Regions from separate parts of the Aliiglaciecola sp. 2_MG-2023 genome, predicted to be linked through region 2. Evidence: predicted binding sites of a transcription regulator. Region 2 holds the regulator's gene; the other holds the start of a gene.

Region 1 (12,831 bases), on a different contig from region 2:
TCTTACATAGAATTATCACTTGCGCTAGAACCCACCAACGCTCAAACATTGCGTATCAAAGGAGATTTGTATCTTTTCCAAAAAGATATGCCAGAAGCCATAACTTACTATAAACAGAGTTACGCACTTGACGTTGATGATCCTATTATAAAACGTTCGTTAGTAAGTGCTTATCTGCAAAACCAAGATATAGATTCAGCCAAGCAGTTATTGGACGAAATTTTGCAGCAGACCCCCGGCGATCCGACTGGAATGTTATTGAAAGCTTGGTTATTAGCGAAAAATCAATTAAGTGACGATGCTGCAAAAGAATTAGAAAAATTAAGCTCTCAACTAGCAGGACTTAGTGAAGAAAGTTTGCAAGATGATCCATCTTTGTTTTACGTCAGTGCTTTATCCGCTTTTGCCTTACAGAACTATTTGCAAGCCAAAACATTTTTCATTCAATATCTTAATTTCGTGCCAGATAACATCGAAGCTATCGCACTGCTGGCGCAAACTCATTTAAAACTGAATGATCCTAAACTTGCTTTAGAAGTTATGCAGCGTCATGAAAGTAAACTCATGGAGAAGCTAGATAATGCTCTGTTACTTGCCGAATTATATTTAGCTAACGATAAAGCATTTAAAGCGGTGGAAATATCTGGGAAATTAAAACGCCAGTATCCAGAAAATCCAAATGTTGAATTATTGGAAATTAAAACCCTAAAGTCGAGAGGCAAACTCGAAGATGCTTTAACCAGATTAGACCAATCCGAATATGCGCAAACAAATCTTCGTTTTGTTATTCTGCGCAGTGAATTATTAATGGATATGGGTAGGCTAAACGAAGCGGATGAAATTGCCGATAAACTGCTACAAGCGGTTCCTGAAAATATCGACTTTTTGAATTTAAAAGCTGGCATTCAAATTCGCCTAGGTAACCCAGCAGTAGCTGAACAATATTTAGACCAAGCACTTGCCATTAACCCTGAACATTTCTCTGCACAATTTAACAAAGCCAACCTATTAAGCTCCCGTGGTGAACATCAGACAGCACTGCAGATTGTCGAAAAGCTCAACACTATTCAACCCGACAATGTGCGGATTTTAACCCTGTTAGCTCGCTGCCAATTTAATGCAAACATGAGCGATGAGGCAGAGAAGAATTTAGAGCGGGTATTACAGAAAGACATTAATAATTTAACCGCTCTAGAATTGCTGGCCACTATTTATACTCAACAAGGTGAGCTTGAAAAAGCAATTAGGCAATTAAACGTCGCAATTAAAACTGAACCTGATATGGCCGTTTATCAAATGCGTCGAGTGGAGTTATATATTGCGTTGAAGCAAATTGACCGAGCGGCGCGAGAAATTAAAAAGATTCATTATTTGGTTAAAGATGATGCTGTAGGTTTGGTTGAGTTAAGTAAACTTCAGTTTAAAGCGGGGCTTTTTGATGATGCGAAACAGAGCATAGCTGACGCTTCCGCAATACATCCTGATAGTTTGTTTCTTGCCACTGAGTACATTCGCCTACATTTAGCCAGCAACGACTTGAATAAAGCTAATGATATGGTCAGTAAATGGTTACAGACCCATCCTAATGATTCAAGATTGTTGATCTTGGCTGGAGATGTGAATGTGGCTAGCGACAACTTGGATGCGGCATTTGAACACTATTTACTTGCCCTAGAGGTCAATAATTTAAACCGCACTGCAATGTTTAAATTATACCAGTTAGCTTCCAGAGGCATTAACAGTGACAAGTTTGAGCATTTTACTACTGAGTTTTTACAACAAAATCCCGAAGCACATTTCCATCGTAGTATGTTTGCGGACTTTTTGCTTAATCAGAATCGTTTTGAAGAAGCTTCGAAGCATTATGAGAAATTAGTAAAAATTCAAAATTTACCGAACAAAGCTTATATGTTCAATAACTTAGCTAACATTTATGTTAATAAAGATTTGACTAAAGCGAACCAATATATCGAAGAAGCACTAGCCCTTGGAGCAGAAAATGCGGCAATTTATGATACCCAAGGATGGATCAAAACATTACAAGGCAAACATGAAGAAGGACTAACGATATTGCGTAAATCTTTTGCAATGAATTCTAATTCGCCTTCTAATCAATATCACTTAGCCTTCACTTTGCAAAAGCTAGGAAGAACGGGTGAAGCTAAAGCTTCTTTGCAAAGAGCCCTATCTTCTGATCAGGATTTCATCGAAAAGAAGCAAGCTAAAGCGTTGTTAGAAAAACTCTAAAATCATCGTTTGAAGTAAATAAAAAACGCCGACTACAAATAGTAATCGGCGTTTTAATAAATGGCCTTACAATGGGTATAGCAACAACAATGCTGTACCCAAATTCTCGGTTTAACTAATCTTCAATGAATCACCATCCATATCGATTCGAATAGTACTTTCAGCCTGAATCTCTCCTGCTAGCAACCGTTGTGCTAGCGGATTTTCAATCTCCATCTGAATTGCTCGTTTAAGCGGTCTTGCTCCGTATACAGGATCAAAACCAGCCTCAGCGATTTTTTCCAGAGCTGCTGGCGACAAATCAAGTTCAAAGCCTTTTTCAAGTAGACGCTGACGTAAAGACTGTAACTGTATCTTAGCGATAGCTTTGATTTGTTCCAAACCAAGTGGATGAAACACCACTACATCATCAATACGGTTTATGAATTCAGGTCTAAATTGTTGCTCAACGATCTGCATTACCATATTTTTCATTTCGGAATACTGACTCTCTTGATGTTTGTCTTGAATTACATCAGAACCAATATTCGAGGTCATGATTATGACCGTATTTTTAAAATCAACAGTTCGACCTTGACCATCGGTTAGACGACCATCATCCAGTACTTGCAATAAAATGTTGAACACATCTGGATGCGCTTTTTCAACTTCATCCAACAATATGACTGAGTAAGGTTTTCTTCTTACCGCTTCGGTCAAGTATCCACCTTCTTCATAACCGACATACCCTGGAGGCGCACCCACTAAACGGGAAACCGAGTGTTTTTCCATAAATTCTGACATATCGATACGCACCATTGCTTGCTCAGTATCAAACATAAAGTTAGCAAGGGCTTTACATAGCTCTGTTTTACCTACACCGGTAGGGCCTAAGAACAAAAATGAACCAATAGGTCGACTGGGATCAGACAATCCGGCGCGAGAACGTCGTATAGCGTTACTCACTGCGTTCACCGCTTCTGTTTGACCAATCACTCGACTTTGCAAGGCTTCTTCCATGCGCAACAGCTTGTCTTTTTCCCCTTCAAGCATTTTGTTGACGGGAATGCCTGTCCAGCGCGATAACACATCCGCGATTTCGTTTTCAGTCACTTTATTTTTTAACAACTGAGTTTCTGTTTGCTCCGCTTCTGACGCATGTTCTAATTTCAATTCAAGTTCAGGTATGCGTCCGTATTGTAACTCTGACATGCGATTAAGATCAGAAGCCCGACGCGCTATTTCCATATCTAATTTAGCTTGCTCAAGTTCAGATTTAATGTGCTGTGTACCTTGCATCGCACTTTTTTCAGCATTCCAAATGGCTTCAAACTCAGAAAATTTGTTTTCTAATTGTTCACGCTCCAATTCAATTAGTTCTAGGCGTTTATGACTGGCATCATCTTTTTCTTTAGATAGCGCCTGCTCTTCTAGCTTTAATTGAATTATTCTACGTTCTAAACGATCCATGTCCTCTGGTTTAGAATCCATCTGCATACGGATACTGGAGGCAGCTTCATCAATCAAATCAATCGCTTTATCTGGTAACTGTCGATCCGAAATATAGCGATGCGATAACGACGCTGCTGCGACAATTGCCGGATCAGTAATATCAACAGAATGGTGCAATTCATAACGTTCTTTGAGCCCACGTAAGATCGCAATGGTGTCCTCAACACTAGGTTGATCGACAATGACTTTTTGGAAACGTCGCTCTAAAGCAGCGTCTTTTTCAATGTATTGACGATACTCATCTAATGTCGTTGCGCCAACGCAGTGTAATTCCCCTCGCGCCAAAGCAGGTTTGAGCATATTACCAGCGTCCATCGCGCCTTCGCCTTTACCCGCGCCGACCATAGTGTGCAACTCGTCGATGAATAAGATCACCCGACCTTCTTCTTTAGACAGTTCATTTAGCACTGCTTTTAAGCGCTCTTCAAATTCACCTCTAAATTTTGCTCCTGCGATAAGTGCGCCCATATCCAGAGATAGCACACGCTTATTTTTCAATCCTTCAGGCACTTCAGAATTAATAATCCGCTGTGCTAAACCTTCTACGATAGCGGTTTTACCCACGCCAGGCTCACCGATTAATACAGGGTTGTTTTTGGTACGTCGTTGTAAAACTTGGATAGTACGGCGTATCTCGTCATCTCTACCTATCACTGGATCCAGTTTGCCCTGCTCTGCTCGTTCAGTAAGATCTGTAGTGTATTTTTCCAACGCTTGACGTACATCTTCGGCATTCGGATCGGTCACTTTTTGACCGCCCCGCATGGTTTCAATGCCTTTCTCGATTTGTGATTGGGTAATGCCTAGCTGACGAAGAATATCGCCTAGTTTGCCTTTATCTTCTAATGCAGCTAACACAAACACTTCAGAACTAATGTATTCGTCTTTACGTTTCTGGGCGATTTTATCGCTCAGGTTCAACAGTACAATGGAGTCTTTGCTCAATTGCACATCGCCGCCAATCCCTTCTACTCTGGGCAATCTATCAATTGCCTCTGCTAGGGATGAGCGTAAACCATTAACGTTAGCTCCTACGCTATCAAACAACGAGCGAATTGAACCACCTTGCTGATTAAGCAAAGCTGTCATTAAATGGACAGGGTCGATATATTGGTGGTCTCGGCCCAATGCAATCGATTGTGCGTCAGAGATTGCCATCTGAAATTTACTGGTAAATCTATCTAATCGCATAAAATTTCCTCAAAATTGATTTACCAACTTAATGGGTACTTTTAGTAACCAATTCAAGGTAAGGAATGATTAATGATTGATCTAGATCAGTAAATTGTCGATATACGCGAGAGAATTGCGATTTTAATTTGGAATAAGACCTAAAGTTGGATTTAGGAAAAAAAAGCTACTGAATTTATAGCAACTCAAATTACAATTACTGTAAATAAATACCGCATACAAATCGACCTGTCTGAGCTTGGCCGTGATGTTGGGCATACCGATGAGAGTAGAAGTCGCCATGATGAACATAAGTACATATACCACTTTCTACAAAACTACCCACACCTATTGAATGACACTTTTCACGGGCTATTTGGGCTAAACTACACAAGTATTTTCCCTTTACCGTATCTTTAACAAATGCTTCAGGATACTGAGCAAATACTTTCCTCAAATCCTCAGATACTTGGAAATGTCGTTGCGAAATATGCGGGCCGATCCAAACCGTCAAAGCACCAGGCTCACAATTCATCGCAGCAATTGTGTTTTCAATAATACCATTGGCTAAACCGCGCCAGCCAGCGTGAATGGACGCCACACAAGTGCCGGCAGTATTCGCCACAAGAATTGGCATACAATCAGCAGTCATCACAGCGCATACACTTTTTCTTTCAGTGGTAAAACTGGCGTCGGCTTTGGCAACTTCTAGAGGTAAAAAATAATCTTTTGTAATACGAATACATCGAATTCCGTGTACTTGCGTTAACCAAGCCACCGAGTCTGCACATGGCAATGCATCTCGATTAAACTGCACATCAGCTGGATTATCGCCAACATGCATTGCCAAATTATTACTCTCGTATGGGGGCTGGCTAACTCCCATTTTACGTGTGGTATAAAAAGCCTTAACACCTTCAGGCAAAGTCCAATGAGGCGTCCGAATTGGGCTTGATAACACAGCTTCAGTCATCGGCAAATCCATGTTCCTTGGTATCTTCTTTGAGAACAGATAGTAGTTCCACCATGTCATCTGGTAAAGGGGCCTGCCAACTCATCCACTCACCTGTAGTAGGATGAGATAGTTCCAATTGAATAGCGTGCAATGCTTGGCGTTTAAATCCTCTTAACATGTTAATCATATCTTCAGAACAGGCTTTAGGTAAACGTGGTCTGCCGCCATATAACACATCTCCAACTAACGGATATCGCAAATGGGACATATGGACGCGAATTTGGTGGGTACGGCCGGTTTCTAATTTTAGTCTTAGGTGCGTATGGGCGCGATATTTCTGTTTAATACGATAATGAGTGACCGCTGGTTTACCGGTTTCACGGACAGCCATACTGGTACGTTTAGTCGGATGTCGCCCAATCGGAGCATCAACAATACCACCAGCGACCATAGTGCCATAGACCACAGCTTCATATTCTCGACTAATTTCGCGAGCTTGAAGTTGTTCAACCAAATGAGTCTGGGCAGGAACTGTTTTAGCAACGACCATAAGGCCTGTTGTATCTTTGTCGAGGCGATGAACAATACCAGCTCTTGGTACACTAGCGACCTCAGGCGCGTGGCTAAGCAGAGCGTTTAAAATGGTGCCGTCCGCATTTCCTGCTCCAGGATGAACAACAAGATCCGTTGGTTTGTTAATCACTAATATATGTTCGTCTTCATACACTATATTTAATTCGATATCTTGCGCCACATGATTTTCTTGCACCTGCAACGTGGCGTCTATGGATACTTGCTCACCACCAAATACTTTTTCTCTTGGTTTATCGCACACAGTCCCATTTAGACTGACACTTCCGGCTAAAATCCATTCTTTTAAGCGAGATCGTGAATAATCAGGGAACAATTCGGCTAAAGCTTGATCTAACCGTTTACCAATTAATGTTTCTGGTACATCTGTAGAGAGTTTTATCGCTTGAGGATCGCTGGGCATGTAAAATTGTGTCCTTAAAGATCTATAAAAATATAATTTCCCGCAACTGGCGATATAATTCACATTATGCGGGTACAAATGCAAACGCCAGATATCACGATTAGGTGATTTATAACAAAACGTGCATCCCATGGATCCCTAGGGTAGAATGCCTCGGATCGATGGATTACTGAAAACAAAGTTTAGCGGATTTTTTAACGCCTGCTAAATCCCTGTATAGAATAAGAGTAACATGACATTTAAAAATTCATTCTACAAACTAATCATTCTGCTTTCTGTTGCCACTATGTATGGCTGTTCTTCTTCACCTGATGATGAAGATATTTTAATTGGGAACAGAAGCGAAAGTGCGCTGTATGATCAAGCAAAAGAAAGTATGTCGCAAGGTAATTTCAACGTTGCGACGGAAATATTAAGTACACTTGATTCTCGTTTCCCTTTTGGACCACATTCACACCAAGTGCAATTAGATCTGATTTACTCTTATTATAAAGTAGGTAAAACAGATGAAGCTATTGCCACTATTGATAGATTTGTGCGACTCAATCCTAATCACTCAGATGTGGATTATGCACTATATATGCGTGGTTTAACTAATTTAGATGCTGATAAAAACCTTTTCCAAGAACTGGTTGGCATTGATCGCTCAGATCGAGACCCGAGCCGTTCACGAGAAGCATTTTCTGATTTTCGCCGTTTAATTAATAAATTTCCCGATAGTAAATACGCTGCTGATGCTAAAAAGCGCATGGTGTTTATTAAAAATCGTTTAGCCAAGTATGAAATCGCCGTTGCACGTTTTTATATGCGCAGAGAAGCTTATGTTGCTGCTGCAAATCGTGGCAGATACGTGCTTGAATACTTCCCTGATTCTAGTGAAATTCAAAATGCATTAGAGATAATGGTTGAATGTTATGACCAACTGGAACTTGAAGAATTAAAAAATAATGCGTTAAAAACCTTGAGACTGAATTATCCAGACAGTCGCTACGTTAGCTAATAGATAAATCTAACGTACTAATTAATTTAAATCATTAAAAAACGCGCTGACAATAATTGCCAGCGCGTTTTTTTATATGGATTGTTAGGATTATACCTAGAAAAACAAGTGACTAAAGGGATTAAGCAAACGTGCGATACCAGATGTGAAGTGCAAGGGCGCATCAACAATGGTAAACACCAAACAGCCTTCACTGGCTTCAGAATATGGCGCGTGAGTATTTTCGCTATTCATCAGAATAAAGTCACCCGTATCATAATGTGAAATACCGTCACTAAACTCACCATCAATCACCAAGGTCAGTTCTGTTCCTCTGTGAGTGTGTTCCGGCACCCGCCCCTGTTTTTGCATAAAAATAAAATTAGCTTTACCTATGGGACCTAAATCAACGGGAGCTTGCCAAAGGTTTCCCAATAGATGTGACCAATTACCGGTCTTTTCAACATAGCGTTTCAAAGCTCTGGGGACAGTAAATTTGCGACCATCTAATTCTATCTGATGGGATTGAGAGATATTGCTCGGCCCCTCAGCAGCGGGTAAACAGGTAATTTCAGCTAACATAGATGCAAAATCAGTGGGTTGTTCAGCCATTCTGTCAATAGGTTGCTCAACAAGTATTTTCGCAGATGCACTTTCTAACTGAGAAATTTGCCTTTTACATTGTGGGCACATGTCAGCATGGGCGGAAATCACCAGCGACAACGCTGGAGCACTTAAGCCTTGAGCAAAATCGCTCAACTGCTGCTGAGTTGGGTGGAAATTAATCATCGTCTTTAATCAACTCTTTCAATCGTTGTAACGCCAACCTTGTACGAGACTTCACAGTCCCCAAAGGAATATCTAGCTGTGAAGCAACCTCTTGTTGAGATTTGCCCTCAATATAAATGGCTTCAATAACCACTTTCTGCTTTTCTGGAAGAGATTCGAACATGGTATTTATTTGTTGCATGGTCATTTGCTGTTCCAGCGAAACCTCGTTGACATCCGCTGTATGCTCGCACAACACTGGCCACAAGTCGTCTGAACAGATGTCTTCCTTGCGGTTTTGTTGTTTGCGCAACATGTCAAATCGTAGATTTCTAGCTATAGTAAAAATCCATGTCGAAGGGGAACCTTTTTCAGCATTGAATAAATGCGCTTTTTGCCAAACATTAGACATAGTGTCTTGCACTAACTCCATCGCCAGCGCTTCGTTTCCTGTTTGTTTCAAGCAATAAGATCTAAGCCTAGGTGCGAAGTAATTAAATACTTCAGCGAACGAACGCTTACAGCGCATTTCAGCCACTGTAACCAAGTGCTCAGACATTTCTTTAGCACATTCTTTAGGTGTGGGTATATTTGCATTTTTCGACTGCAATGGAATTCCGACCAGCATGCGTACTTTCCTGAAATCAAATTATTTCAATTTATACGCATTCAAATAGATAAGGATCACTTTACCAGTTGTGATAAAAATTCCAAGGCTGCTAGACAATCTTTCTGCTGTAAAAAGGTTTGTTTCTGATCTGCATCGACAGGGAGAAGTTCTAACCAGCGATAAACCACCCAAACCGGATCGTCGAATTTGGGGTTAGGGTAAAGCGCTTGAACTTCTGGGTATTTATCGAAAATTTCTTTTAATTTTAAATCTACATCGATATTTCGAGTTTCAACTGCCGAAGATGTCCAGTTTTCTTGCCAGCGGCACTGTCCGATTCTGAGATCGTCCTTTGCCGTCTCAACTGATTCTATACATACACAAGAATGGCCCTTGACAGTGATACCCAGCAAGCCATCTTCCAATAAATCAAAGTCTTCAACTGTGACATAAGTCCCAATTGGATACATATGTTGGTTTGATGTTTTGTCACCCATTGAATTGAGCATACTAATAACGAAGCCAGATTGTTCAGCACAAGCCTCTTTTACCATTCGAATATATCTGGGTTCAAAAATACGTAATGACATTACGCCACCTGGCAATATATGTGCAGACAATGGAAACAATGGAGAAGTAAAGGTTTCAGAAGCCAATTTGCTGTTCCTAATTATTCATCACTAACATCTACGCTAGGCAAAGCAAATTAGATCCAAATAATCTGAAATTTCATCGTTCACCGAAGTTCACCACAAACTAGACTATTTTTAGTCTAAATATGATCCCAATGAAACTGGGTCGAGTAAACCTAACTATGAGCTAACAGAAAGTATTGATCATGAGTGTATTGAAAAAATTCGAAAATTTTTACCGAAACTTGTCGTTGCAATCAATTGCTCACTTGGGCGATGTATATGCTCCCGAAGCAACTTTGATAGACCCGCTTAGCCAACATCAAGGACTTAAATGTATAAAAGATTACTTTGAAAATTTACTTACTAACACATCAAAATGTGACTGTTTGATTCAACATATCACTGAGGTTGAGGGTGATATTTTCGTAACCTGGAAAATGAGAATAGTGCACCCCCAGCTAAATTCGGGGAAAGAATTTGAAGTTGACGGTATTAGTCACTTAAAAAGCGCTAACGATAAGATTGTATTCCACCGAGATTATTACGACTTGGGAGAGATGATTTATGAGCAAGTCCCGCTGCTAAAACATATTATCAGGGCACTTAAACGAAGGTTAGTCTCATGAAAACAATTTTAATCACAGGCGCAACATCTGGCATTGGTAAAGCGCTCACGCTTTTGTGTGCACAAAAAAATTATAAGGTAATTGCTTGCGGACGAAATCAAGACGCGTTAGAAGCGCTGGCGAAATACGACAATATATCGACACTCAAATTCGATATAGCGAATCAACAGCAAGTTGCTGACGGTTTGCAAAACGTGCATCCAGATATCGCGGTGCTAAACGCAGGCGTGTGCGAATATGTCGATATAGATTGCTTTGAAGTGGCATTGTTTAAACGGGTGTTTGACGTCAATTTCATGGGTGTCGTAAATTGCACTGCTTCACTAATCAAAGCGAGCAGTCCACCACAGCAAATAGTGATTGTGGATAGTTTAGCGAGATTGCTGCCCTTCACTCGCAGTCAAGCATATGGTGCCAGTAAAGCAGCCTTACACTACTTCAGTAAGAGTATGCAAGTTGACCTAGCGCCCAAAAACATCCTCATTCAGAGCGCTTCTCCAGGCTTTGTAGAAACACCATTAACGGATAAAAATGATTTCGAAATGCCAATGAAAATTAGCGTCAATGAGGCTGCTGATGCCTTATTAGTGGGAATTGAACAGCGCCATTCAAGCATTTATTTCCCCAAAAAATTAAGTTTTATATTACGTTTTTTAAATCTTTTTCCTGCATGGGCGAAATTTAAAATAAGCAGCAAAATGAAGAATACTCAGGATACTGAATGAAAAAGCGAATCGCGATTATTGGAAGCGGCATTTCTGGCATAACATGTGGCCATTTACTCCATGAAAAGTTCGACATTACCGTGTTCGAAGCCAATAACTACATTGGCGGCCACACCGCCACTGTAGATGTTGATGTAGCCGGAAAAAGTTACGCCATAGACACTGGGTTTATAGTCTACAACGATTGGACTTATCCTAACTTTATTAAGCTACTTGCAAAAATCGGGGTGGCAGGTCAACCCACAGAAATGAGTTTCAGTGTGAAAAACCTGAGTGAAAACTTAGAATACAACGGCAATACAATTAATAGTCTATTCGCCCAACGAAGAAATATTCTTCGTCCTAAATTTCACCGAATTGTCCGCGACATATTGCGCTTCAATAAATTATGTAAACAACTTTTTAGTGAACAAACGCCCGAACAAATTGGCGATATCACTCTGGGCGAGTTTTTAATTCAACATAAATTTAGCGAAGATTTTAATCACAATTATATTTTACCTATGTGCGCTGCGATTTGGTCAGCAACGTTGCAAGATATTAAAGGCTTTCAGCTCGCGTTCTTTTTACAATTTTTCAATAACCATGGGTTATTAAATATCACTGACAGACCACAATGGTACACCATCATTGGTGGCTCCAGAGAATATATAAATCCATTAACAGAAGGTTTCAGGGACAAAATTCTATTGAACAGTCCTATTAGTCAAGTGGAATATGTAGATGGCAAATATCGTATTACATTGGCGGCAGTCGATGGGGATCTAAGTAACAGCAACTTTGAATTCGATGAAGTGATATTTGCCTGTCATAGTGATCAGGCGCTAAAAATGATTAAAAACCCTTCTGTTGCACAACAAGATATTTTATCGGCTATGCCCTACAGTCCCAATGAAGTGGTATTGCACACTGATACCTCTGTATTGCCGAAGCGCAGATTGGCTTGGGCGAGTTGGAATTATTTACTCAAAGGTGGTCCTGACGAGGAACAAGAACCAACATCACTCACTTACAACATGAATATTTTACAACGCCTAGAGTCGGAACATACTTTTTGCGTGACACTGAATAATAGTGAGCATATCGCCCCTGATAAAATTTTAAAACAGTTCGAATACCATCATCCTCAATTTAGTTTGCAAAGCGCCAAGGCACAATCCCGAAGATCTGAGATTTGTGGCGTGGCGGGCATGCATTTTTGCGGTGCTTATTGGTATAACGGTTTTCATGAAGACGGCGTGCGCAGTGCTTTAGATGTGTGTAGTCGATTTGGGGCTGAACTCTAATGGACAGTGCGCTATATATTGGCAACGTTTTTCATGCGCGACACCTTCCGAAAAAGCATGCCTTTAACTATAAAATATTTATGTTTTGGCTCAACTTAGATGAAATAGACGAGCTTTGCGAAAACGTAAAAGGCTTTTCTACCAATCGTTTTTCAGTGGTTAGGTTTAAGCGTTCAGATTTTTTAGGTAATCCACAAGATGATTTAAAGTCATCGGTGATACAACGTATGTCTGAATTAGCGCAAAAGCCACTGTCTGGAAAGGTATTTTTGTTAGGCCAACTGCGTATGTTTGGCTTGTATTTTAGCCCAGTCAATTTTTATTATTTACAACAACCAGATGGCA
Region 2 (12,831 bases):
TGTTAGCTAATCAAGCAAAAGCCTCTGAATTATCTAAATCACTAATGAGTTTCAAAGATCTTTTTCTTATCGGCTTTTTCTTGTCAATCGGTTTCACCGCGTTACCCACATTAGAAATGTTGCTTACTGCATTATTACTATGCTGCCTCATTCCACTTAAATTCGGACTATTCTTCAGTATATTTACTCGTTTACGTCTACGAGCAAGAACTTCGTATTTAGCGAGTTTGGTATTGGCCAATTACAGTGAATTTGGACTTATCGTTGTTGCCTTATTAGTAAATGAAAATTTAGTCGAAAAGCACTGGTTGGTTGTACTGGCTTTGGCGGTGTCTATCTCTTTCCTTTTCACCGGTTTTGGTTATCGTTCTTCGCATCAACAGTACAACCGAATCAAACACAAACTTAAAAATTATGAACATCCGCAACGCTTAAAAGAAGATATTTATAACTTACCAGATAATGCACGTGTGCTTATCATTGGAATGGGCCGAGTCGGTAAAGGTGCGTATAAGGCATTGGAAAGCGTTATGAAAGAACAAGTTTGGGGAATGGATGCTGATCCAAATCGAATACGCAAAATGCAAAAACAAGACATGCAAGTATTTGTTGGTGACGGTGAAGATGTAGATTTTTGGGAAAATTTCGATTTACGTCAAACCGATATCGTCATGTTGGCGGTCCCATCAGTAGAAGATATTAGTAATATCACTCAACAACTTAGGAACGCTGATTATCAAGGAACAGTGGCATCCATTGCGCGCTATGAAGATGAAATCGAATTACTCCAAAAAGCGGGGGCAGACAAGGTATTCAACTTCTTCACAGAGGCAGGTACGGGTTTCGCTGAAGAGAGCTTACAAATGTTATCCCTTTCCAGTAAGTAATAAGGGAATCAAAAATGATAATTGTTAGCATTGGGTATCCATTTGTTTTTTAAGGAAAATATTACATTTCATGGATTGTTGGTCTATACTTGCCACATACTGTTTTAGGAGAATTTTGAAATGAAAGGTCAAGCCAATATATTAGCAGCTCTGAATGAGGTGCTAACCACTGAGCTTACGTCTATCAACCAATATTTTTTGCATGCGAGGATGTATAAAAATTGGGGATTAGAAAAACTGAATTCAGTTTGTTATAAAAAGTCTATAAAAGACATGAAACAAGCCGACGAGTTAATTGAACGTATTTTGTTTCTAGAAGGTCTGCCTAACTTGCAAATGCTTGGAAAGCTATATATTGGTGAAGAAACCGTTGAAATGTTGCAGTGCGACAGTAAGTTTCAATTAGAACAAATTCCCAAGCTGAAAAATGTGATTGCTCTTTGCGAATCTGAACAAGATTACGTATCTCGCGATTTATTAGAAGAAATATTGGAATATGAAGAAGCGCATTTGGATTGGTTAGAAACACAAGAATACCAAATTTCAGCGTTAGGTTTGGAAAATTACTTGCAAACGCAAGTGGGCTCGGGAGATTAAGTTATGAAAGGTAATCAAATAATAATAGATTCATTAAATGGCTTGTTAGCCTATGAATTGGCAGCAATGGATCAATACTTCATCCATTCTCAAATGTATGACGATTGGGGATTAACTAAACTTCATGAGCGTATTGCCCATGAATTTGATGATGAAAAGGGTCACGCCACTAAGCTAATTGAACGTATGTTATTTTTAGAAGGCACTCCCGACATGACAGTGCGTTCAGGATTCAAAGTCGGTAAAGACGTGCTTGAAATGTTGGAAAGTGATTTGCGCGTTGAATACACGGTTACAGACGAACTAAAGAAAACAATCGCCCTGTGTGAAGCGGAAAAAGATTATGTGACCAGAGATATGCTAATGGTCTTATTAGAAGACACCGAAATGGATCATGCACATTGGTTAGAACAACAAATAGGCCTAATCAAACGTCTTGGCTTACCTAACTACTTGCAGTCACAAATGTAATTAGATCTCTACTTAAGCATGGGTTTGGAAGAATACTGAAACCGTTTTTAAATCACTGGTTTGTATATCTTCCAACTCTATGGTTAATTTCCATCTCATATTCGACTCACTACAAGCACCAATAAACAACTCTGCATCTAAGTTCACTTGATTATTTAACTTGTCTATTCGACTTGTTTTCAAAAACAATGGGGTTTTACCCATATACATATTAGTACCTTCAAGCCACCCTCGCCTAACCACGTAATGCGTATCGTAAATTATCGATAAATTAAGCATCTCTTCAATCTGAATAGGAAAGTCAGAAAAACTCACCTGCATTATTGAATCGTCTAATTCAATTCGACAGGACTGCGCTTCGAGATAACAAAGATTTTTAGTTAAAATTGAGTCTTTTTGATTATTTAATGAATAAACAACGGAAAGAATCAAAATCACAACTATAATAGGAAAGGTGCGTTTAATCAGAGTGTTGTGCCTATTAACTGTCTGTTTATGAGATTTATTGAAAGTCAGTTTGAATGATCACTACTATAAAAACAAGAAATGCTGAAAATCTATTGATTAAGATCAAGCTAATGGTGTTTATGCTATCTTTTTCAAAGCAAAAACTTTATGATCCCGTCTGCAAAATCTAAGTTCCGAAGTGAATTCAGGGACTTAGTTAATGAAATGTAAAAACCGTGACAATAGTGTCACATACACATAACAAAACAATACAAAAATAGTTAATTATTTTTGTCATAAATAATGATGTGGAAGATCCATTGATATGAGCGTAGCCAGCCAAGTACATCCGGAATACAACTATAAAGTCGTTAGGCAGTTTGCCATAATGACTGTCGTATGGGGAATTATTGGGATGGCAGTAGGTGTGTTTATCGCAGCACAACTCTACTGGCCAGCCTTAAATTTTGACATTCCTTACCTCACCTTTTCTCGATTGCGTCCTTTACACACTAATGCAGTTATATTTGCATTTGGTGGATGTGCGCTGTTTGCCACTTCTTATTATGTAGTGCAGCGAACATCACAAGCTAGGATATTCAGTGATAAGTTGGCCTCATTTACGTTTTGGGGATGGCAAGCGGTTATTGTTTCAGCGGCAATCACTCTTCCACTAGGTTTAACGACTACCAAAGAATACGCAGAATTAGAGTGGCCAATCGATATTTTAATCACTTTGGTTTGGGTGGCGTACATTATCAACTTCTTCGGTACTATAGTTATCCGAAAAGTTTCGCATATATATGTAGCTAACTGGTTCTTCGGCGCATTCATGTTAACCGTTGCGGTATTGCACATCGGTAACAGTATGGCTATACCAGTATCACTGTTTAAATCCTACTCGATTTACGCTGGTGCTGTAGATGCTATGATGCAGTGGTGGTATGGACATAACGCCGTAGGTTTCTTCTTAACCGCAGGTTTCTTGGGTATGATGTACTACTTCGTACCGAAACAAGCCGGCAGACCAGTATACTCTTATCGTCTGTCTGTTGTTCACTTCTGGGCACTTACCTCACTTTATATTTGGGCCGGTCCTCACCACTTACACTACACAGCATTGCCAGACTGGACACAGTCTCTTGGAATGGTAATGTCAATCATCCTATTTGTACCTTCTTGGGGTGGCATGATCAACGGTATTATGACGTTGTCAGGCGCTTGGCATAAGTTGCGTACCGACCCAATTTTACGCTTCTTAATTGTTTCCCTTTCATTCTACGGCATGTCGACTTTCGAAGGTCCGATGATGGCTATTAAAACAGTTAATGCCCTATCACATTATACGGATTGGACAATAGGACATGTTCACTCTGGTGCGTTAGGCTGGGTAGCAATGGTTTCAATCGGTTCGATTTATCACCTTATCCCTGTGTTGTTTAATAAACCTGCTATGTATAGCGTTAAATGGATTAACGTGCATTTTTGGTTAGCAACAATTGGCGTGGTGTTATACATAGTCGCTATGTGGATGTCAGGCGTATTGCAAGGTTTGATGTGGCGCGCGGTAAACCCAGACGGCACTCTAACTTACAGTTTTGTTGAATCTCTACAAGCATCTAAGCCTTTCTATTTTGTTCGCTTTATTGGTGGTGTGTTCGTAGTAGCCGGTATGTTATTGATGGCATACAACGTTTACAAAACCGTACGTACACCTAATGAAGAGTTTTCTAAAGATCCTGAAAACTCACCTCAACCTCAAGCAGCATAAGGAGATTTGAGATGAAGAACGTTCACGAGCTGGTTGAGAAGAATATTGGATTGATGGCGATATTTATTCTAATCGCGATTAGTTTTGGTGCCATGGTTGAAATTACACCACTAATGTTCCAACAACAAACAATGGAAAAAGTAGAAGGTCTTAAGCCTTACACTGCTTTGCAAATGGAAGGTCGAGATATTTATATTCGCGAGGGTTGTGTTGGTTGTCATAGCCAGATGATTCGTCCATTTAGAGCAGAAACAGAACGCTACGGACACTACTCTGTCGCAGGTGAATCAGTTTGGGAACACCCATTTTTATGGGGTTCAAAACGAACTGGTCCTGACTTGGCAAGAGTCGGCGGTCGTTACAGTGATGATTGGCACCGCGTTCACCTTCTTAATCCTAGAGACGTAGTACCTGAATCCAATATGCCTGGTTTCCCTTGGTTAGCTGAAAATACACTTGACGGCAAATTAATTGAGAAAAAACTTCGTGTATTTAAAGACTTTGGAGTGCCTTATAGCGAGGAAGAAATCGCTGGCGCAAAAGAAGCAGTACAAGGTAAAACAGAGATGGAGGCTTTAATTGCCTACCTACAATCTCTTGGAACGGCGCTGAAATAGTATGGATTACGGTGCAGCGGGTAGCATATTTACAGTTGTGGTTTTTGTTTGCTTTATCGGCATAGTGGTATGGGCTTTTAGCAGCCGCGCTAAAAAACGCTTTGATGAAGCAGAAAATTTGGTTTTTGATGATGAGCCAACCCAACAATCAGAAAAAAAAGAGCGGGAGTCTTCGATAAATGAGTAGCTTTTGGAGTATTTGGGTCTCAGTAATCTCATTGGGAACAATTCTAGGGTGTTACCTAATCTTACGCTGGTGTCTGTTGAATAAAACAGGCGTTGAAGAAGGTGACGATATGCATCATTCGTTTGATGGTATTATCGAAATCAATAACCCTCTACCTAAATGGTGGACAATCATGTTCTACATGACCATGATTTGGGGGATTTTGTATTTATTACTTTATCCGGGTTTAGGGAATTGGAAAGGTTTGTTAGGTTGGAAAAGTTCAAACCAAGATATTCAAACCCTGCAAGAATCGAAAGATGCAGTTTTAGCGTCTCGAGAAGAAGCGAAAAACGCTCTCTTCGGTTTAGGTGGTGTTGGTGTTGAATATGATCGTGAACTTGAAAAGGCCGAAGAAAAATTTGCGCCAATTTTCAACCAATACGCCGAACAGCCAATTGAAGTGTTAGTTAATAACGAAGAAGCCCTAAAAATTGGTCAGCGCTTGTTTATGCAGAACTGTTCTCAGTGTCACGGTTCTGATGCTCGTGGTCAACGAGGCTTCCCTAACCTGACTGACCATGACTGGTTATACGGTGGAACGCCAGAGAAGATTGTTGAAACCTTAACAAATGGTCGCCAAGCCAATATGGCCGCATGGTTACCTTCTTTTGGTGAGCAAGGTGTTAAAGAAGTCGTTGCTTATGCGTTAAGTTTAAGTGGTAGACAAGTTGACCCTGACTTAAAAGAAGCAGGTAAAGTACGCTTTGCAGTATGCTCTGCTTGTCACGGCGCAGATGGTAAAGGTAATCAAGCGCTAGGCGCTCCGAACTTAACAGATAATATTTGGTTATATGGTGGCAGCACCGACGTAGTCACTGAAACTGTTAACTACGGACGAGCTGGTGTTATGCCCTCTTTCAAAAACACTTTGGGAGAGAAGAAGATACACCTAGTGGCTACCTATGTTTATAGTTTATCTAAAGATAAATAAACATTGAGTTGTTACCTAACAAAGCCTCGTTTAACGAGGCTTTGTGTTCTTAAATAAGAAGTAAATATTAATGAATCGCTCAGATAAAACACCTTGGTACAAACAATTTTGGCCTTGGTTTTTAATCACCATACCCGTTGTTTCCATATGTCTTAGTGTCACCATGTTAAATCTTGCCTTAAATACTGAGGATAGTCTGGTCATAGATGACTATTACAAGGAAGGCAAAGGCATCAATTTAGAACTAACTAAAATTCAAGAAGCCAAAGCTCAAGGTATCACCACACTTTTGACAATTGATGGTAGTCGAGTACAACTTGAGTTTTTATCAGGCAAACCCACTTCTGGTGAAGCGTTAAAACTGCATTTTTATCATGCAACGCTCCAAGATAATGATTTTTCGTTATTGTTGACCCAAGATGCAAATGGCAATTACAAAGCTAATGCAGAGAAACCTATTACTGGTAAATGGAAGTTAACTCTTTCACCTTTGAATGAGCAATGGAAGATAATGCAGGATACAGGTTTACCACAAAAAGCCCCTTTCAACTTTAATCCTTAATGCAAAATAGTAACTCACAAAATTGCTATCATTGTGGGCTTCCAATAATAAATGGAGAAGTCTTCTGGGCAGACATCTTAGGTGAGCCTCGCAAAATGTGTTGCCCTGGCTGCCAAGCTGTGGCTGAAGCAATTGTCAGCAACGGACTAGAAGATTATTACCGCTTCAGAACCGAATTTGCCGACAAGGGAGATGAATTACTAACCGAAACACTCGATACCTTAAAAGCATACGATCATGAAGAGATTCAGCAAGAATTTGTGGTCGATGACGGCAGCCAAAAACAAATACAATTAACCATCGAAGGAATAAGCTGCGCTGCCTGTGGTTGGCTGATTGAAAAACAACTTTTAAAAACGCCCGGAATTAAACGAATTGCAGTCAACGTATCTGCACGTCGAGCAACGATTAATTGGATAGATTCAGAACTAAAACTTAGTGAAATCATCGGACAACTAGAATCTATCGGCTATCACGCACTTCCCTTCCAAGCAGACGAACATGAAGCCTCTTATCAGAAAGAATCCAAGAACTATTTAAAACGAATTGGATTGGCTGGCTTAATGAGCATGCAAGTTATGATGTTAGCCATTGGTCTTTATTTCGGCATTTTCGGTTCAATAGATGATGCGACCAAAGAGTTTCTTCATTGGGTTAGTTTTTTATTGACCACCCCGGTTGTGCTGTATTCTGGATTTACTTTTTATAAAAGTGCTTTTAGTTCTCTGCGGATGGGATCTGTAAATATGGATTTTTCGGTTTCAATCGCAATTATTGGCACTTTTGTGGCTAGTGCCTGGGCAACCATTTCCCATACGGGAGAAATCTATTTTGAATCCGTATGTATGTTTATCTTTTTATTACTGATTAGCCGATTTTTGGAACATCGTTCACGACATCAGGCCAGCCTAATATCGGCAAATATGTTTAAGTATATTCCATTAACGGCGATGCAAATTGATGACGATAATAAGCAAACTTCGGTATTAGCCAAACATCTTAAAAAAGGACAAAAAATAGTAGTCCGTCCTGGAGAAACTTTTCCAGTAGACGGGGTAATAATCAACGGAAATGGCAACGTGGATGAATCTATGTTGACCGGTGAATCAGAAAAAATCAGAAAAAGCACCGGCGCTCATGTCTATGGCGGAACCATTAATTTATCAGGTTCTTTTGAAATTGAAGTTGAAAACGAGCTTAAATTGTCCCTGGTGAACAAAATTTTACGCCTTCAAGAGTTAGCTCTTTCAGATAAACCCAAGGCAGCTGTATATGCAGATATTGCCTCCAAGTACTTTATTGTAATTGTTCTAGGTATCACCTTAATAAGTTACGTTGGCTGGCTGGCTTATCAACCAGAACGCGCTTTTTGGGTTGCCATATCAATCCTAGTTGCGACCTGCCCTTGCGCCCTTAGCTTGGCAACGCCGACGGCTTTAACCAGTGCAATAGCAAAATTAAATCAATATGGCTTATTAGTTAAAAGAGCAAATATTATCGATGTTATGCCTGATGTCGACACCGTGATTTTTGATAAAACAGGCACGCTAACCAATGGACATTTCAGTGTAAGTGACGTCGAGCTCTTTAACGCAGCAGATGAAACTTTTGTTTATAATTTAGCTGCCGGATTAGAACTCTATTCAAAACATCCGATATCTCACGCGTTTCAATCTCAGACCCCCTGCGCAGTTTCCCAAGTAGTTACTGTGGCGGGAAAAGGTTTACAAGGAACCTACCAATCTCAAGTCGTTAAGATAGGTAACATAAGTATTCTTGATAACAGTGATGGTTTACGACCCACTGAGGATGACTCTCGAGTTTATCTGCAATTGGGTAAGCAATTAATTGCTGCATTTAGCGTAAAAGATGTAGTTAAAAAAGACGCAAAACAACTCGTCGATGACTTACGCAGCAAACAATTGGTGATGTTAAGTGGTGACTCAGAAATAAACGCGTCTTTGGTCGCTGATTCTTTAGGTATCCCGAACGTTTATTTTAGACAAACGCCAATACAAAAACTGACATACATTCAAAACTTACAAGCCAAAGGACACAAAGTTTTGATGATTGGTGATGGCATCAATGACGCCCCAGTTTTGGCCGCTGCTGATGTATCAATTGCGGTAGGTGACGCCAGTGACATGGCGAAACGTTCTGCCGATATCATTTTATTAAATTCAAAATTAAGTAATGTTAAGTTTGCTGTTAGTATGGCGATTAAAGTGCGTACCAAAATCAAACAGAACATGGTTTGGGCCATTGGCTATAACGCGTTAATTCTTCCCCTAGCAGTAGCCGGATATTTAAGCCCGTGGATGGCCGTAATTGGCATGTCGTTAAGTTCAATTATTGTGGTCGCAAACTCTATTCGTTTACTACGTTAACCAGCGCTAATAGGAAATTAAAGTGAGTATTATTTATGTGCTAATCCCCATCGCTATTGTGCTAGTACTGTTAGCCATAGGGATCTTTTTTTGGGCGGTCAAATCCAATCAGTTTGAAGATTTAGAGCGTCAAGGATACAACATTCTATTCGATGATGACGTGGATAAAAAAGTACAAGTAAAAAAGCCAAAAACTAACGACAAATGAACGACTTAAGCTGGTTTTCTGCAATATTAATCGGACTTGCTGGAAGTGTGCATTGCGCTGGGATGTGCGGTGGAATTGTGACCTCATTTACGTTTGCATTACCAAAGAATAAGTCACAATGGCCGTATTTAATTGCCTATAATTCAGGCCGCATTTTATCTTATAGTTTCGCTGGCGCAATCGCTGGGCTGTTGGGTCAGATCGTCACCACAAAATCCTTTATCAATCCTCAAGCACTGACCCTTTTTGGCGGAGTATTTATGGTTCTGCTTGGATTATATGTGGGACAGTGGTCAAAACTACTGGTTAAAGTAGAAAAAGTTGGCGCTATTTTTTGGCGTAAAATTAGTCCCATATCAAAGCGTTTCATTCCCTTTAAACACCCAATCTATGCTGTACCCTATGGCCTAATCTGGGGCTGGTTGCCCTGTGGATTGGTTTATTCGACGTTAACATGGAGTGTTTCCACCGGCAGTGTGGTACAAGGTGCTATCACCATGTTTTGCTTTGGCTTGGGCACTTTGCCCATCATGTTAGCAATGGGAGCCAGCGCCAGCCAAATAAGAGGATGGTTGACCCAACCAGTGGTAAAACGAAGCGTTGCAGTCTTATTATGCTTATTTGGCTTGATTTTATGTTACCAAGGGATTCATAATTGGTAACTAATGAATTAATTGGAATTAACTAATGTCAGATCCGAACAAGTTCAGTATTCGCTGCCAAAACTGCAGTTTTAATCACCTATGTATACCGGTGGCTCTGAATCAGACTGAAATGGAGAGTTTGGACGAAATCATAGAACGCAAGCGCCCTTTGCATAAAAATGATCAATTAACTATTCCTGGGCAAAAATTTACGTCGCTGTTTGCAGTAAGAACGGGCTCATTTAAATCTTACATAACCTCTCCCGATGGCGAACAACAAATTACAGGGTTTCATTTTCCCGGTGATATTGTCGGCTTTGATGGACTATTTTCTGAAAAATATCAAAGTTATAATCAAGCGATGGAAACCTCCATGGTTTGTGAGTTACCTTACGACAAGTTAGATATTATGAGCGCACAACTTCCTACACTGCGCAAAGAAATGCTTAAAATTATGAGCACAGAAATAAACCAAGATCACAGTCTCATGATGTTATTAAACAAGCGCACAGCAGAAGAACGTCTTGCCCACTTCCTAATTAATCTATCAGATCGTTTTCGCTCCCGCGGTTTTTCTGAATTAGAATTTAATTTAACCATGACCCGAAACGAAATTGGTAATCACCTTGGTTTAACTGTTGAAACCGTCAGTCGTTTACTCACCCGTTTTCAAAAAGAAAATATCATCAAAGTTGATGGGAAATTTATACAAATTCTCAATTTGGCGGTACTTAGAGAGAAACTTGGTGAACACGTTTTAAATAAACAAGCCTGCGGTTAAGTCTTTTAATTTAAATTGATTCAGGTCAAAACAATTAGTCTGTTAATTGGCAAACTAGCTAAAGTAGCCATACACTTAATATACGTAGTGTAAACGTTTGAAGGGAATTAATTTATGTCCGTATTTAACAAAATACTAGCTGTTGTAGACCCAACTACAGAAGATCAAAAAGCGTTTAAAAGAGCGCTTTTATTGGCAGAAAAGACCGGCGCCAGTATTACTGCGTTTCTGTCCATATATGATTTCTCTTATGAAATGACCACTATGCTCACCGTGGATGAAAGAGAAACGATGCGCCAAGCTGTGGTGGATGACAAAACCGATTGGCTTGCCAATATAGTTGAACCCCTAGCGGCTAACTCATCTATTTCAGTAGATATAAAAGTGGTCTGGCATAATCGGCCATATGAAAGTGTATTGTTCGAAGTGATTGATCACAGCTATGATTTAATCGTCAAAGGAACCCACGAGCATGACACCCTAAAGTCAGTGATATTCACCCCGACTGATTGGCATATCCTACGTAAATCACCGGTTCCAGTTTTACTTGTTAAAGAACATGATTGGCCTATTAATGGCAATATTTTAGCTGCGGTAGATGTGGGCAGTGAAGATGAAGAACATCATAGCTTAAACAAGTTAATCACTAAAACCGCTGGATTGATGGCTGATTTACTGGAAGGACATGTAAACTTGGTTAATTCTTACCCAGGTACACCGGTTAATATTGCCATCGAAATACCAGAGTTCGATCCGGTTGGCTATACAGAGTCAGTTAAACAACACCACGCCAAATGTATGCTTGAGCACGCTCAAGAATTCAATATCCCACAAGAAAATCAGCATCTTAGTGAAGGTTTGCCTGAGGATGTCATTCCTTCAGTGGCAAAAGCTATCGACGCAGAGTTAGTGGTTATCGGTACTGTAGGTCGCACCGGTATTACAGCCGCCCTTATCGGTAACACGGCTGAACATACAATAGATTCACTCAATTGTGACGTTTTAGCAATTAAACCAGAAGGCTTTGAGTGTCCTCTTAAACATTAACCTTACATAACCTTGTGATACTTAGAAAATGACTGCAAACATTTAAATTTAGGGTGTTTATGTCCTTTATGAGGACAGGTATAATCCGCGCTGATAGCAATGTTTTTCTAGGAATAAGATGAGTAAGGTCGAGTCTCTGTCTGAGAGTAAAAAATACAGTTTTAATAAACTTCAAAAGCGCCTAAGACGAAATGTAGGCAAAGCAATTGCCGATTTTAATATGATCGAAGATGGCGATAAGGTAATGGTCTGCCTGTCTGGCGGAAAAGACAGTTACACCATGCTTGATATTTTAATGTTTCTGCAAAAGATTGCGCCAATTAAATTTGAAATTATTGCGGTTAATTTAGATCAGAAACAACCAGGCTTCCCCGCTGAGATACTGCCTAACTACTTACAAGAATTGCAAGTTCCATTTGAAATCGTCACGGAAGACACCTATTCGATTGTAAAAGATAAAATTCCAGAGGGAAAAACAACTTGTTCACTATGCTCTAGATTACGCAGAGGGATACTTTACAAGACGGCAACCCGACTAGGCGCAACTAAAATCGCGTTGGGGCACCACCGTGACGACATGTTAGAAACACTATTCTTAAACATGTTTTATGGCGGACGCTTAAAATCTATGCCTCCCAAGTTAGTCAGCGATGATGGCAAACAAATGGTCATTCGTCCCCTAGCCTACTGTGCTGAAAAAGAAATTACCCAATATTCTGATTTAATTGAGTTCCCGATTATTCCTTGTAATTTATGTGGCTCGCAAGAGAACCTACAACGCAAAGTTATTAAAAACATGCTAGTAGACTGGAACAAGCGTTTTCCGGGTAGGATTGAAAGTATGTTTAGGGCAATGCAGAATGTCGTGCCTTCGCATCTTGCCGATAGTGAACTTTTCGACTTTAAAACCTTAGAGACGCAACAAACACCGTTTGTTAACGGTGATATTGGATTTGATCAAGAAGATTTTTCTACACCTTCAACAAGTGCTGATGACACTGTCAAAATAATCAATATTAGTTAAGGATCATTTTAGTAAATGAAAATTGGATTAGCACTAGGAAGCGGCGCTGCTCGAGGTTGGGCGCATATCGGTATAATACAGGCGTTAGAAGAACTAGGCATCAAGGTTGACGTGGTCGCTGGTTGTTCCATTGGTGCCTATGTAGGAGCCGCGTATGCAAGCAATAAACTGGATCCACTCGCAGAATGGGCAAGCTCTCTAACTGAGTGGCAAGTTTTAGGACTGTTA

What was found. The regulator FNR, encoded in region 2, switches genes on or off when oxygen is low (the NO sensors DNR and NnrR bind a similar motif). The targets are predictions, from matches to a motif close to TTGATCTAGATCAA.
Region 1: clpB (ATP-dependent chaperone ClpB) is a predicted target of FNR. The motif match lies at 5,006-5,019, and genes of this name have one in related genera.

What each region holds. Positions count from the first base shown of each region.
Region 1 is NZ_JAUORY010000003.1:88,492-101,322, forward strand. It holds gene prsT (XrtA/PEP-CTERM system TPR-repeat protein PrsT) at 1-2,247, shown strand, start outside; gene clpB (ATP-dependent chaperone ClpB) at 2,359-4,929, opposite strand; gene pgeF (peptidoglycan editing factor PgeF) at 5,126-5,881, opposite strand; gene rluD (23S rRNA pseudouridine(1911/1915/1917) synthase RluD) at 5,874-6,857, opposite strand; gene Q4567_RS04255 (outer membrane protein assembly factor BamD) at 7,090-7,857, shown strand; gene Q4567_RS04260 (ChrR family anti-sigma-E factor) at 7,954-8,625, opposite strand; gene Q4567_RS04265 (sigma-70 family RNA polymerase sigma factor) at 8,618-9,232, opposite strand; gene Q4567_RS04270 (LON peptidase substrate-binding domain-containing protein) at 9,289-9,870, opposite strand; gene Q4567_RS04275 (nuclear transport factor 2 family protein) at 10,053-10,475, shown strand; gene Q4567_RS04280 (SDR family NAD(P)-dependent oxidoreductase) at 10,472-11,200, shown strand; gene Q4567_RS04285 (NAD(P)/FAD-dependent oxidoreductase) at 11,197-12,486, shown strand; gene Q4567_RS04290 (DUF1365 domain-containing protein) at 12,486-12,831, shown strand, end outside.
Region 2 is NZ_JAUORY010000005.1:226,175-239,005, forward strand. It holds gene Q4567_RS07510 (cation:proton antiporter family protein) at 1-887, shown strand, start outside; gene bfr (bacterioferritin) at 1,008-1,484, shown strand; gene bfr (bacterioferritin) at 1,488-1,955, shown strand; gene Q4567_RS07525 (hypothetical protein) at 1,968-2,276, opposite strand; gene ccoN (cytochrome-c oxidase, cbb3-type subunit I) at 2,728-4,173, shown strand; gene ccoO (cytochrome-c oxidase, cbb3-type subunit II) at 4,185-4,790, shown strand; gene Q4567_RS07540 (cbb3-type cytochrome c oxidase subunit 3) at 4,792-4,977, shown strand; gene ccoP (cytochrome-c oxidase, cbb3-type subunit III) at 4,970-5,950, shown strand; gene Q4567_RS07550 (FixH family protein) at 6,021-6,512, shown strand; gene Q4567_RS07555 (heavy metal translocating P-type ATPase) at 6,512-8,899, shown strand; gene ccoS (cbb3-type cytochrome oxidase assembly protein CcoS) at 8,922-9,107, shown strand; gene Q4567_RS07565 (sulfite exporter TauE/SafE family protein) at 9,104-9,769, shown strand; gene fnr (fumarate/nitrate reduction transcriptional regulator Fnr) at 9,795-10,532, shown strand; gene uspE (universal stress protein UspE) at 10,647-11,579, shown strand; gene ttcA (tRNA 2-thiocytidine(32) synthetase TtcA) at 11,716-12,603, shown strand; gene Q4567_RS07585 (patatin-like phospholipase family protein) at 12,619-12,831, shown strand, end outside.